4 regions of the Erwinia pyrifoliae DSM 12163 genome follow, and region 1 is predicted to be linked to each of the others. Evidence: predicted binding sites of a transcription regulator. Region 1 holds the regulator's gene; each other region holds the start of a gene.
What was found. Region 1 encodes LexA, which represses DNA repair genes until DNA is damaged. Its sites were predicted from a motif close to TNCTGTATGTACATACAGNA; they were not measured.

Region 1 (3,551 bases):
CGCTTAACTCTTTCTCGGCCTGTTCTTTCTGATAGCCATAGCGTTCCTGAATCTTACCGACCAGCTGATCGCGTTTGCCTTCAACAACCGTCAGATCATCATCGGTCAGCTTACCCCACTGCTCTTTAACTTTACCTTTAAACTGTTTCCAGTTACCGCCGGCTTCGTGTTTATTCATAATATGCATCCTCTACCTTGGGTTAAAACAGCTATTTAGCTTCATAGTTCGGCTTATAACCAGATTAATATCTGGTAAAGAACCTGACACAGAGACAATGGTAGTAGAGAAATAGCACTGCGGAAGTCAACCCGCTGGTTATCGGTCGGAATAATATAAAAAATAGTTCTAAATCAGAATGATATAAGGCACCCAGGCTGAGTAATAAATTTTGTCAACGAACAAACCAGCTGCCGTTACGCCAGTGCCTCCGCCATATCACCCACAGCGTAATACCACGCAGCAGCAGAAATACGGTTACGGCCAGCCACAGGCCATGATTGCCCAACCACGGCATGCTAAGCAGCGTCAGGGCAAAACCCAGCGCGGCGACCGCCATACCATTACGCATTTCTCTGGCGCGTGTAGCACCGATAAACATGCCGTCCAGCAAATAACAGCCAACGCCTGCTAACGGTATCAGTACCTGCCACCACAGGTAGCGATCCGCCAACTGGCGCAGCGGTTCCAGTGACGTCAGCAGGACTACAATCTGCGATCCGCACATGGCATAGATTAGCGAGAAAGCCAGCGCTACCAGCAGCGCCTGCCGACAGGCAGAGCGCCATACGGTGAGTAACTGCTTACTATCACCAGCCCCGAAAGCTTCCCCGGAGCAGGCCTCGACCGCATAGGCAAAGCCATCAAGGGCATAAGCGGTGAAGGTAAGGAACATCAGCAGCACCGCATTGACCGCCACCACGTCATTCCCTAAGCGTGCGCCAAGGAGAGTCAGGGTGGCAAAGCAGATTTGCAGCAATAACGAACGCAGCATAATATCGCGATTCAGTCGCAGCAGGCGCGTCAGATCCCCACGCCATGCCTTAAGCATCAGACGCAGCGACAGCCCGCGCAGCACCATTACCCGCCTGACCAGCAGCAGCCCGACGATCAGACTGATATACTCGGCAATGGCCGTAGCTGCGCCCGCTCCCTGCACGCCACATTTAAGGCCAACCACAAACCACAGGACCAGCAGGATATTCACCAGGTTGCCAACGACCATCAGGATCACCGGCGCACGAGCATATTGCACGCCCAGCAGCCAGCCAAGCAGCACCAGGTTTACCAGTGTGGCAGGTGCGCTGAGCCAGCGCACCTGCATAAATAGTGCCGCCTGATGCAGGACCTGCTGGCTGCCGCCGGTCAGTTTCAGTGCCAGATGGATAAGCGGCGTTTTCAGGGCGATAAACAGCCCTCCCGCCAGCAGAGCCAGCAGAAGTGGCTGCATTAACGCCCTGCCCAGCGCGAGTTTGTCGTTAGCCCCAAACGCCTGCGCCGTAAGCCCGGTGGTACTCATGCGTAAAAAAAGCAGCAGCATAAACAGGAAGCTGGTCACCGTGGTGCCAATCGCCACGCCGCCGAGATAAGCAGCGCTGTCAAGATGGCCAATGACAGCGGTATCTACCAGCCCCAGCAGCGGGACGGTGATATTGGAGAGGATCATGGGCAGCGCCAGCCGCCAGAGATGTTTGTCAGCAGGAGATAATAAACGCATTAACACCTTTGTGTGCCGGCAGCAGGTGGTACGTTAGCCGCCCTCTTCTCCCCGCATCGCTTATGCTGGCGGGCGCGTTGGCTAATCGCCCTGCTGCAACTCGCATTATCTTGAGTAAAATGGCTGCTTCGGGGAGCTACGCGCCGTGGGTACAGCGCGCAATATTCGGTAAAGGACGACGTTTAAAGCCAGTTTCCGTTGCGGATGACGCCAACTGCCAGCCCTTCAATGGTCAGCGTTTGCTGACGCAGGTCGACCACAATCGGCTGGAACGCCGGATTTTCTGGCAGTAGCTCCACCATATTTCCATTTTTTTTCAGCCGCTTAACGGTAACTTCATCATCGATGCGTGCCACAACAACCTGACCATTGCGCACATCTTCCGTTTTATGCACCGCCAGCAGATCACCATCCATAATACCGATATTTTTCATTGACATACCGCTAACACGCAGCAGGAAATCGGCACCTGGTTTAAACAAGCCCGGGTCAACCTGATAGTGCCCTTCGATATGCTGTTCTGCCAGCAGCGGCTCACCGGCTGCTACCCGGCCAATCAATGGAAGCCCGACCTCTTCTTCCATCATCAGGCGGATACCGCGTGAAGCACCAGAGACAATCTCAATTACGCCTTTACGCGCCAGTGCTTTAAGGTGCTCTTCAGCCGCATTTGGAGAGCGGAAACCGAGCTGCGCGGCTATTTCTGCCCGAGTCGGGGGCATACCGGTTTGATTAATGTGGTCGCGAATCAGGTCATAAACCTGCTGCTGCCTTGCCGTTAGTGCTTTCATTCCGCCCCCCTGGTTGTTTATACAGTCGACTGTGAGTATATACAGGTATTTCTGTATTGAAAACCTAAAGCTGGGCTAAATTCAATTTGTTGAGTTTTCTGAGTGACTCATCACAAAAGCGGCAGCAGCAGCATGATCCAAACTAAGACGGCCAACAAAATCGTTATCAATACGGCGGCGGAACCCATGTCTTTTGCCCGGCCGGCGAGGGGATGGATTTCATGACCAATACGGTCTACGACCGCTTCGATGGCGCTATTCAGGATCTCGACGATGATCACCATCACGACGGAGCCTATCAGCAGCACACGAGTTATCGCGTCGACATTAAGAAAACCAGCAATAACAATGGCGATAATCGCTGCCGCAGCTTCCTGGCGAAAGGCCGCTTCATGCCGCCATGCGCCGCGCAGACCTTTCCAGGAATACCCGGCAGCCTTAATAATTCGCATCAATCCGGTAGCGTTATTTGCCATAATGAGATAGTCCTTTAAGAAGTTGAATGTCATTCACTGGATGTTCTGGTTTTGTAACATCACAGATTCCGCTGGCACTTTCTGGTATGCTTGCGTCGCTTTGCTAACAAGAGGCTTTATTTTATCTATGTCAGGTTGGCGTAATTTATATTATAACTTATTGAATTTACCGGTTAAATTACTGGTAAAAAGTAAAGCAATTCCGGCCGAGCCGGTTGCTGAACTCGGGCTTGATACGTCGCGCCCTATTATGTACGTACTGCCTTATGATTCAAAGGCCGATCTCCTTGCGCTGCGCGATCAGTGTCGCAAACAGGACTTGCCCGATCCGCTGGAACCGCTGGATATCGATGGCAATTTGCTGCCACGCCACGTCTTTATCCATGATGGCCCGCGCGTATTCCCCTATTTCGTCCCGAATCTGGAGTCGGTTAAGCTGTTCCATGACTATCTGGATTTGCACCGCAACCATCCGGAACTTGATGTCCAGATGGTGCCCGTCTCGGTGATGTTTGGACGCGCCCCAGGCCGCGAGGTGCAGGGCGACGATCAGCCGCATCTGCGCGTGC
Region 2 (3,551 bases), 1.2 Mb from region 1:
AATACCATCAAGGCAAGGATAATCGTCTGGATTATCGTATTGCACGGCGCGATGCCCACAATGGCGATGCTGAACTGGCATCAGTGGTGTCTAATTTGTCAGTAGAAAATAAAGCGGGACTTGCCCTCCGTGAAGCGGCCTTCAGACTGTTATGCCTTAATCATTCCTTTCTCAGCTATATTTCTGCCCTGGGAGCTCACCGTGAAAAACTGGAAAATGCTGCCCTGCTCCAACTGATGGATGACACCGTCAGCTACGTCAATGATGTTCTGCACACTGAAACAGTGGACGGGAACAGGACTAAACAGATGATGGGCAGCCTGGCCTCACGTATCCGGCAAAGCGAGACTGACACGGAAACGAAAGAGCCACTGGTGCTACAGCAGATGGGCCTGCTGGTGGCTCTTCTACCGGAGATTGCAAGGCTAAAAAACGATCTCTCACTGCGAGACTAATTTCCGGAGTGCTGCTTATTGGCTTCCCACTGCGCATATCGGTGAAACCAGCTGCGCAGCTCTTCTTTCACCGCCAGCGGCAGCGCCTCGTAATGCCTTCCGACAATCGCACCCTGCAGTGCCAGGAGAACCGTTATCCCCAAATTTTTGTTACATGCGTGAAGTCTTAGCCAGCTGCGCTTCGCGCCCTGCTGTATCAGCATTTCAATACTGCAAATACCGACCTGACGCAGTAGCATCTCCATACGAATGCCCATGTTGGGTAAATCCTTGAGTCGCCGATTCTTTTGCCGATCCTGCTGCTGCCTGCGCGCCCCCAGCAGACAAAGCTGCGAGAATGCCAGCAGCAGGTCATTGTCGGACCATAGCGCCCGGTCGACGCGATAATAGTTTAGCTCCACCGGCACGCCGCGCTTGTTCAGACTTAGTGCTTCCATCCTGCGTTCGGTGATATAGGGCTGCACCTGCTCACAGGCGCGCAGATACAATTCCCCCTCAGCCACGACCGCAAACACAGTTTTTTCCACTGACAGGCAATATCCGCCAAACTGAGTACGTGACTTGACTTCGCCAAGCCGGGCCAACCGCTGTTTAGCTTCTTCTGTCTTACGCCTTGAACAATCCATGATCTCTCCCTGTATCGATTAGAAAATGCGTATATCCCTCTCTAATTTGCGTTTTAGAAAGTATGCAATCTTCATTAAGGGTTCAATCAATAAATCGCGTCCGGCGGGTTTACATTGTGATTTTGCGAGACGTTACGAAAAAACATCTGGCGGCGGTGAAATGCGCTGGTAACTCCCGGATTTTGCACAGTGTGCCACTGTTCATTTCTGGCTTGCCAGGCTGTGGGAAAAAGAGTTGATTCGCGCGTTTACGACATCCGCCTGAAGGTTGAAGCGTTAATGACCATCAATACTGTGCTTTGGGATCGAAGTCTGAATGAACGCTGATATCCAATAATATATCTGAAATTGTTGATACCAATGTCGTACATACGCAGAGACAGGGCAGAAGATGTCGACAAAAATTTGTTAAGCACACGCCATTGTTTTTTTGCTCACCGCGTAAACATGCACAAAGGGCCGCCTTATCAGGCAAGAGAACGACGGGCGGACTGAAACATCCTGCTTATGGCTGGGTATAAAGTAAGATTAAGGTTGATCTTTACTCAACCTCGCTATACTGTATATTCATACAGTCAACTGGTGAGCGAAGACCTTATGCGTACTCATTTCATGAAAAATCAATCCGTTAAACGCAATCAGCACGTTTCAACACCGGCGATCCCCGCATCGATCTGTGCCGACGGCCTGATCAGCGAACTGGTTCATAATGAGGATCATCCTGGTATGACTCAGCTATTGCTGCTGCCACTGTTGCAGCAACTGGGTACGCAATCTCGCTGGCAGCTATGGCTAACATCGCAACAGAAACTCAGTCGTGACTGGTTACTGCGCTCCGGGCTGCCTCTGGACAAAGTTATGCAGTCACCCTATTGCGGCACCATTACCACCGTAGAGGCGATGATTAAAGCCTTACAAACGGGGAACTATAGTGTCGTTTTGGGCTGGCTGGCAGATGAAATATCTGAGACTGAGCGTAAGCGTTTGCAGCAAGCAGCTAAGTCCGGCCAGGCGTTGGGGCTGATTATGAGATCGGAATGCAATGTTTTGCCGTCTGCCAGACCTTTACATGGGTTAAGAATTCAATCAAGTTTGTATCATTAAGTAAAAACGAGATTTTTCTCAGAAATTTTTTTTAACAAACCGCTTCCGTGTGACGGATGTTAGTCAGGGCGCGGCGGGACAATGGTTTAGCTGCCATTCACGACTCCTTTTTCAGCAAAAAATTCACTCTTAAATGTTAAAATTTGTGTATGAAGTCCTTTTTTTTTGCTGAGCATCGTCACATCGTACTTGTAAGTTTGCTGGTACGTTGTAGACTTTAGCTCGCCAGGGTGCTCAATAACCTCCATTTTCTGGAAGAGTCATAATCGAGCTTTACAACCCGGCGAAGGATTAAACCAAAGAGCTAAATTTAAGCTCATTGCCTATTTGGATGATAACGAGGCGCAAAAATGAAAAAGACAGCTATCGCAATTGCAGTGGCACTGGCTGGCTTCGCTACCGTAGCGCAGGCCGCCCCAAAAGATGACACCTGGTACACCGGTGGTAAGCTGGGCTGGTCTCAGTACCATGATACTGGTTACTACGGTAACGGTTACGAAAACAACGATGGTCCAACTCATGAAAGCCAACTGGGTGCTGGTGCATTCCTTGGTTATCAGGCGAACCAGTACCTTGGTTTCGAGCTGGGTTATGACTGGCTGGGTCGTATGCCTAACAAAGGCGACGTCACTAACGGTGCTTTCAAAGCTCAGGGCATTCAGATGGCAGCTAAGTTAAGCTACCCAATTGCTGACGATCTGGACGTGTACACTCGTCTGGGTGGTATGGTATGGCGCGCTGACGCGACTCAGACCAACCCAACCTTTGGCCGCATCAGCAACCACGACACCGGTGTTTCTCCACTGGCAGCCGTTGGTGTTGAATATGCAGTGACCAAAAACTGGGCAACTCGCCTGGACTACCAGTGGGTTAACAACATCGGTGATGCAGGTACCGTTGGTGCGCGTCCTGATAACTCTATGCTGAGCGTTGGCGTTTCTTACCGTTTCGGTCAGGATGACGTGGCGCCAGTTGTTGCTCCAGCACCAGCTCCAGCTCCAGTTGTGGAAACCAAGCGTTTCACCCTGAAGTCTGACGTGCTGTTCACCTTCAACAAAGCTAATCTGAAACCAGAAGGTCAGCAGGCTCTGGATCAGCTGTATACTCAGCTGAGCAATCTGGATCCTAAAGATGGTTCTGTTGTCGTTCTGGGCTACACTGACCGTATCGGTTCAGAGCAGTACAACCAGAAACTGTCTGAGAAACGTGCTCAGTCCGTAGTGGACTACCTTGTTTCTAAAGGCATCCCTTCTAACAAGATCTCTGCGCGTGGCGAGGGTGAATCTAACCCTGTCACCGGCAATACTTGTGACAGCGTGAAAGGCCGTGCAGCCCTAATCGACTGCCTGAGTCCAGACCGTCGTGT
Region 3 (3,551 bases), 470 kb from region 1:
CGCAACAGGGGGTTGCTACCAGCGGGATAGCGCGTCACGCGGCCAAAACCCGGGGGCGATGATACCCGTCATATTCCAGGCTAAAGATGCGCTGGCTGCTCTTATTTACCCGGCTCAGGTTGGAGCCTTCCCCCTAAGCAGGCAGCACCCGTGCTGCTCAGAAACGCGTTGCTATTTGTCCTGCAACTCGAATGACTTGGGTAAATAACCGCGCCGGGCGGATGGGGGAAGATGCGACGGAGCGGGAAAATCGGTAGCTGGCACCTGTCATCGTGCGTTACCAGGTAACAAAACGCGGATTAACGTTCAACCATAGAAGAGACTTCATCACCGTTGATTTGCAGTTCATGACCGGATTGATCAGTATATTTCACCAGCCCGGTCTCTTTGTCAATCTGGGGCTTTCCGTCGGTCATGATCATTGTACCGTCTTTGGTCGCCATCACGTAATCGCTACTACAGCCGCTAATCATCACGGCAATGCCCAGCACCGCTGCGTCAAAAAACCACTTCATATTCATCTCCCTGCATTTCTCAGAGCAAACTCTAAGTGTAGTAATAAACGCTTTTACTTGTCAGATTAACAGTATGATTCCGAAAAAAGGAGTGACGAAGGACAAACCCGTCACATCTGTCCGTGCTACCCCGGCGACTGGCCAGGGTAGCGGAACAATGTCAGCGGGGCTGTTTTTTGTTACGTAACAGATTCAGGCTTTCTACCGCCATGGAGAAGAACATAGCAAAATAGATGTAACCTTTCGGAATATGAATGCGGAAGCTCTCGAGTATTAATGTGAAGCCAACGAGGATGAGAAACGCCAGCGCCAGCATTTTTACCGACGGATGACGTTCAACAAAACCGCCAATAGTCCGCGCGGCAAACATCATCACCATCACCGCAATTACCACTGCGGCCATCATAATAATCAAATGATCGGACAGGCCAACCGCTGTGATCACCGAATCGAGGCTAAAGATAATATCCAGCAGCATAATCTGTACGATGGCACCCATGAACGAATGCACGTTGGTTTTGTGCTCGTCAAAACCGCCCTCAATAGTTTCATGAATCTCCATACCTGACTTCCACAGCAGGAACAGTCCGCCGCCCAGCAGTATCAGGTCGCGCAGGGACAAGTCGTGATCCATCACGGTAAAGAGCGGGTCGGTCAGGCGGATAACCCAGGCAATGGAAGCCAGCAGACCGAGGCGCATTAGCATCGCACCGGCCAGACCCAGACGGCGGGCGGTATTTTGCTGGTGCTTCGGTAGCTTCGCCACCACCAGCGAAAGGAAGATAATATTATCGATACCGAGAACGATTTCGAGGACGGTCAACGTTCCGAGGGCTAACCATGCGTTGGGATCGGCAATCCATTCAAACATTATTTCGTTACACCTTAAACTTAAACAAAATATAAACGAAGATTATACGCAGGTTGATTGCAGCATGAAAATTTTACTGCATTTTTTTAGCGTGCATTCCGCCAGTGCGGTCATAACAAAAAGTGCTGGGCAAGCAGTGGAGCGGTAAAGGTTTTCTTCAGGTAAAAGCCGCGCGGCAGCGTCATGACAGGTTGCCCGTTGCGGCCAATCGCTTCAGTCAGCGCTTTGCTGTTGGCGGCCTTTGGGCGGATTTGCAGCACTTCACCGTGGCGGGCAGTGATTTGATCCACCTTGCCCAGCACGATCATATCCATCAGCTCTTCCCAATCGCTTTGCAGCTGCCGTTCTTCGTCTGCATTCGGGCTCCATAGCAATGCAGCACCAACGCGCCGCTGCACCAGCTCAATGCTGCGCTCGCCTTCTACCGGAACCCACAACACCCGTGCCAGCTTATACCGGACGTGGCTGTTGTGCCAGGTGACTCCGCTGTTACCGGTCAGCGGTGCCACGCAGACAAAGGTCGTTTCCAGCGGGCGGCCTGCGGCATCAACCGGAATCGTCTTCAGCTCTACGCCAATCTCGGCAAAATCCTGCTGCGGTTTGCTGCCGGCGTTGGCACCAAGATAACGTTCCAGTAGCAGGCCGACCCAGCCTTTATCGCGCTTCAAATCACGCGGAACAGGTAAACCGATGCGCAACGCCAGTTCCCCAAGCGTGTAGCCCGCCAGTGCGCTGGCTCGCGCCAGCAACTCATCTTCATTTTGTGGTGGGGGGATCCGATCAATCTCAGCGTTCATTATCGCTTCCGTTATTGTTCAAAAAACAGGCGCTTTTTATTTGCGCCGCTCCTTTCCATTCTGGAACTGGGGGTAACGCTAATAATAGCATGATATATGGCGTTTTTTTATGGCATCAGCCGCCTGAACATTGACAATGCGCGGCGGTTTTACCCGGCTTGTCACCGGGAATGAACAGGATCACCGGGGTAGTTATCCACAGAAAAGTGGGATAACTCACAGGTAAAGCCCATACTGTTTCCATTTACAGCCTTGACGCGGGCATTTTTCTCAAGTTTTAACCTGATCCAGCCTAACTAATCGACATATTCTGTGGATAACGTAGTAAGCGTTCGATCTTTCACCAGTGACGGTTCAGGTTGATATGACAGCGGTATGACAGCGGGCGTAAAAGCGGCAATTTATGATAAATATCGTTGATAAATATGCGTTTAATTTTATGTTGTGCAAAAGTACACTGTGCTGTGAGTAAAGTTTTCCCCATCTGTTAACAGAGTTCTACACAAAGCTATCCACAGAAAACGTGAATAAGATCGCTCTTTTATCCGCAATTCTGTTCATAACTTTGCGATTTGCCAACAGTTATCCCAGCCTGATTCAGCAGGATCGTGTAAAAGCAGTGGTTTACCGTCTGTAAGGAGTATGAAACAATCAGAACATCCAGTTTTAGTTTGAGGTAGTCCGGTGATCGATGATGATGGCTACCGCCCGAATGTGGGTATCGTAATTTGTAACAGGCAGGGGCAGGTTTTGTGGGCCAGGCGTTTTGGTCAGCACTCCTGGCAGTTTCCTCAGGGCGGGATTAATCCTGGTGAAACTGCGGAGCAGGCGATGTACCGCGAGCTTTTCGAGGAAGTCGGCCTGAACCGCAAGGATGTTCGTATCCTTGCCGCGACCCGTAACTGGTTACGATATAAGTTGCCGAAACGTTTGGTGCGTTGGGACACAAAGCCGGTTTGTATCGGCCAAAAACAGAAGTGGTACCTTCTGCAGCTGATGTGCAATGACGCGGATATCAATGTGCAAACCAGCAGCACGCCAGAGTTCGACGGCTGGCGCTGGGTGAGCTACTGGTATCCGGTTCGCCAGGTCGTCTCTTTTAAACGTGATGTTTATCGTCGCGTAATGAAAGAGTTCGCTGGCGTGGTCATGCCCCTGCAGGAGAGTGCCGTACAGAGAAATACGCCAGGTTATCGACGAAAGAGAGGTTAAGCCACATAGATTATGCTCACACAGCTGCGCGAAATAGTTGAAAAAGTGGCGGCAGCGCCCCGGCTTACCGAGGCGCTGGATATCCTGGTTAACGAAATTTGTCTGGCGATGGATACCGAGGTCTGCTCGGTCTATCTTGCCGACCACGACCGCCGC
Region 4 (3,551 bases), 1.0 Mb from region 1:
GAGCCAATTGCTCTTCCTGGTGCTGAGTTAACGTTTTACCGCTGTAGACAAAAATATGCTGACCGGGAAAAAGTTCGGGGCGCGGTGATGCCAGCGGCTCTGCCAGCAGGTCAATGCGCCAGCCTTGCTGCGCCAGCCGCCAGGCTTCCAGCCACAGCCGCGTACGGTCGGTTATCCCCCAACCTATCAGCAATGCATCTTTTCCTGCTTTCTTACGCGCGCCGGTCAGGCAGAAGGAGATATAATCAATCAGCGCCCCATCGAGAAAACTGCACAGGGTGCGCGCCGTGTTTTGATCCAGCCCCAGGCGATGACGGATGGGGACAAAAACCTGGTCGATCAGGGTATCAACCGGAAATTCTTTACCTAATGAGGCGATTTTGACGCGCAGTTTGGATGGGCGCACCAGCCGAATAACGCTCATCATCTCTTCCTGGAGAGCAACGATGCCATCATCCTGGCTTATGTTTTCGCCTTCCAGCAAGGCCTTAACCTTACCCACCGATACGCCACTTTTAATCCAGCGTTTGATCTCTTCAATACGCAGAATATCTTCATCGTCGAACTGACGGTGGCCGCCCTCAGTGCGCTGGGGTTTCAGCAGTCCATAACGTCGCTGCCAGGCGCGCAGCGTTACCGGGTTGATACCGCACTTTTCGGCAACGTCACCGATACTGTACAAGGTCATGAATTACCTCTTACTGACTGTCAGACCTGCCACCAAACTACTCAATTCTGCTTTATTGTACAAACTATTTTTTTGTGTACAACTTGCCGGGGCGGGAAAATACGATTATATCTCATAAAAGAGATTAATTCCCATATTTGAGATGGTCTGATGGATATCAATGCAACCGAACAACGGCTTGCCCGGCGTCTTGCTGAACTGCGGCTGGAAAAAAGCTGGTCGCTGGAGACGCTGGCCGAGCTGACCGGGATCAGCCGCGCTTCACTGTCGCGCATTGAACGGGCAGAAACCAGCCCGACAGCCACCCTGCTCAATCGTCTGTGCAACGCTTATGGCTTAACCATGTCGCGCCTGTTGAGTGAGGTTGAGCAGGGCGGAATGCAGCTTATGCGCGGGGATAGTCAAAGCGTCTGGCACGATGCGCAGAGCGGCTACCGGCGGCGTAGCGTATCGCCCCCGGCACAGGCATTTCATGCTGAACTGGTTGAAGCACGGCTGGATGGCGGCGCGCGAATCGACTACGACATGCCGTCGCTGGCCGGGCTGGAGCAGCATATCTGGATGCTGGGCGGCGTGCTGGAGTTCACTATGGATGAACGCCATTGGCGGCTGGAGCAGGGTGACTGTCTGCGTTTTCATCTGTTTGGCCGCAGTTCTTTTCATGCGCCGGAGGCCACGGGGGCGCACTATGCGCTGGTGGTGGCTCGGCCATGACGGCATATCAGTGGTTGACGGCGCAGCAGGCGCAGCACGAACTGCCGGCACTGTGTGCAGTGCTTGATGCCTGTATTGCTGAAGGTGCCAGTATCGGCTTTATCCATCTTGACCCTGAAGTACTGCGCCACTTCTGGCAGGATGCGGCGCTCAGCCTGGCATGTGGAGATAAGCAGCTGCTGGTGGCGCGCATTGAGGGGGAAATTGTGGCTACGGTGATGCTGGCGCTGGCGATGCCGCCCAATGGAGTACATCGCGCTGAAGTGGTTAAGCTGCTGGTTCACCCGCGCGCCCGGCGACGCGGCATTGCCCGCCAGCTGATGTGCCGCGCCGAACAGCGGGCCTGGCAGGCCGGGCGCACCCTGCTGGTGCTGGATACGCGCAGCGGCGATGTGGCCGAATCACTTTATCATCAGCTGGGCTGGCAGGTCGCCGGGCGGATCCCCGCCTGTGCGCGCTCCACGGCGGGCGAGCAGGATAGCACCACACTGATGTACAAACAGCGCAGCGTCTGACCGCATCGGCTGCCGGGGCGATAGTTTTTGCCAACGGGCGTTTGCAGGCTGACGGCGACGCCATACTGTGCAAAAATACAGCCCTGTTTAGCTGGAAGTGGTTGTCATGGCGTTAACTGTCGCATTAAAAACGCAAATTGCCGGGTGGTATAAGGCTCTGCAACAGCAAGTCCCCGATTTTATTCCGCGCGCTCCGCAGCGGCAGATGATTGCCGAAGTGGCGAAAACGCTGGCGGGTGACGACGGCCGCCACCTGGCTATCGAAGCGCCTACCGGAGTGGGTAAAACCCTCTCTTATCTGATCCCCGGCATTGCCGTAAGCCGTGCTGAGGAAAAACCGCTGGTGGTCAGTACCGCCAACGTGGCGCTCCAGGATCAGATTTTCAGCAAAGACTTGCCGCTGCTGAAAAAGATCATCCCCGAACTCAGGTTTACCGCTGCCTTTGGCCGTGGGCGCTATGTCTGCCCGCGTAATTTGTCGGCGCTGGCAGGCGACGAACAGCAGCAGGGCGATCTGCTGCTGTTTCTCGACGACGAGATGACCGCCAGTAAGGATGAGCGCGCGGTCTGTAGCGAACTGGAAAAATCCCTTAATCGTCATCAGTGGGACGGCCTGCGCGATCACAGTGCGGAAAATATTGAAGATTCGCTCTGGCAGCGTCTCAGCACCGATAAGGCCAACTGCCTTGGCAGCCACTGTCACTGGTTCCGTGAATGTCCGTTTTATGTGGCGCGGCGTGAAATTGAACATGCTGACGTAGTGGTGGCGAACCACGCGCTGGTGATGGCGGCGCTGGAAACCGAATCGGTGCTGCCGCCGCCGAAACATCTGCTGCTGGTGCTGGATGAAGGCCATCATCTGCCGGACGTGGCGCGTGATGCGCTGGAGATGAGCGGTGACGTGACCCCAGGCTGGAACGCGTTGCAGCTCGATCTGTTCTGCCGCCTGGTAGAACAGTGCCTGGCGCAGTTCCGCCCGAAACGACCGCCGCCGCTCAGTCATCCTGACAAGCTGAAAGCCCACTGCGAAGAGATGCGTGAACAGCTGCAAATGCTCACGCAGATTTTCGCGTTGTATCTACCCGCAGAGGGGCTGGAAGACGCGTTCCGCTTTGAGATGGGGCGCTTGCCGGAAGAGATAATGGCCCTGTGCGCCCGGCTGTTTAAACTCAGTGACGCGCTGCGCGGGCTGGCCGAAGGGCTGATGAACGATCTGAGCGAGAAGACCGGCCAGTTTGACGTGGTGCGCCTGCAGCGCACGCTGATCCAGATGAGCCGTGCGCTCGGTGCGTTTGAGGCCGGCAGCAAGCTGTGGCGGCTGGCGTCGATGGAGCAGGCGTCCGGAGCGCCGGTATCGAAATGGATCACGCGCGAAACGCGCGACGGTAATGCGCATTACCTGTTTCACTGCGCCGGCATTCGCGTCAGTGAGCAGCTGGAAAAGCTGTTGTGGCGCAAAATTCCCCATGTGGTGCTGACCTCGGCCACGCTGCGCTCGCTGAACAGTTTTCAACGTCTGCAGGAGATGTCCGGCCTGAGCGAAAAGGTTGGCGATCGCTTCGTGGCGCTGGACTCGCCGTTCAACCATGTTACCCAGGGGAAGCTGGTCATCCCGCAGATGAAGGTGGAGCCGA

Region 2: the regulator LexA is predicted to act here: its motif matches at 1,639-1,658, upstream of sulA (SOS-induced cell division inhibitor SulA).
Region 3: the regulator LexA is predicted to act here: its motif matches at 2,416-2,435, upstream of mutH (DNA mismatch repair endonuclease MutH).
Region 4: the regulator LexA is predicted to act here: its motif matches at 1,981-2,000, upstream of dinG (ATP-dependent DNA helicase DinG).

Annotation. Positions count from the first base shown of each region.
Region 1 is NC_017390.1:3,633,036-3,636,586, forward strand. Features, by position in the region: gene EPYR_RS16485 (CsbD family protein) at 1-178, opposite strand, end outside; gene dinF (MATE family efflux transporter DinF) at 393-1,715, opposite strand; gene lexA (transcriptional repressor LexA) at 1,898-2,506, opposite strand; gene EPYR_RS16500 (diacylglycerol kinase) at 2,617-2,982, opposite strand; gene plsB (glycerol-3-phosphate 1-O-acyltransferase PlsB) at 3,110-3,551, shown strand, end outside.
Region 2 is NC_017390.1:2,473,572-2,477,122, forward strand. Features, by position in the region: gene yccS (YccS family putative transporter) at 1-455, shown strand, start outside; gene EPYR_RS11215 (TfoX/Sxy family DNA transformation protein) at 452-1,081, opposite strand; gene sulA (SOS-induced cell division inhibitor SulA) at 1,679-2,185, shown strand; gene ompA (porin OmpA) at 2,536-3,551, shown strand, end outside.
Region 3 is NC_017390.1:3,164,444-3,167,994, reverse strand. Features, by position in the region: gene EPYR_RS14475 (YgdI/YgdR family lipoprotein) at 300-515, opposite strand; gene EPYR_RS14470 (TerC family protein) at 676-1,386, opposite strand; gene mutH (DNA mismatch repair endonuclease MutH) at 1,497-2,183, opposite strand; gene rppH (RNA pyrophosphohydrolase) at 2,868-3,395, shown strand; gene ptsP (phosphoenolpyruvate--protein phosphotransferase) at 3,408-3,551, shown strand, end outside.
Region 4 is NC_017390.1:2,619,222-2,622,772, reverse strand. Features, by position in the region: gene EPYR_RS11850 (MerR family transcriptional regulator) at 1-688, opposite strand, end outside; gene EPYR_RS11845 (helix-turn-helix domain-containing protein) at 839-1,402, shown strand; gene EPYR_RS11840 (GNAT family N-acetyltransferase) at 1,399-1,917, shown strand; gene dinG (ATP-dependent DNA helicase DinG) at 2,024-3,551, shown strand, end outside.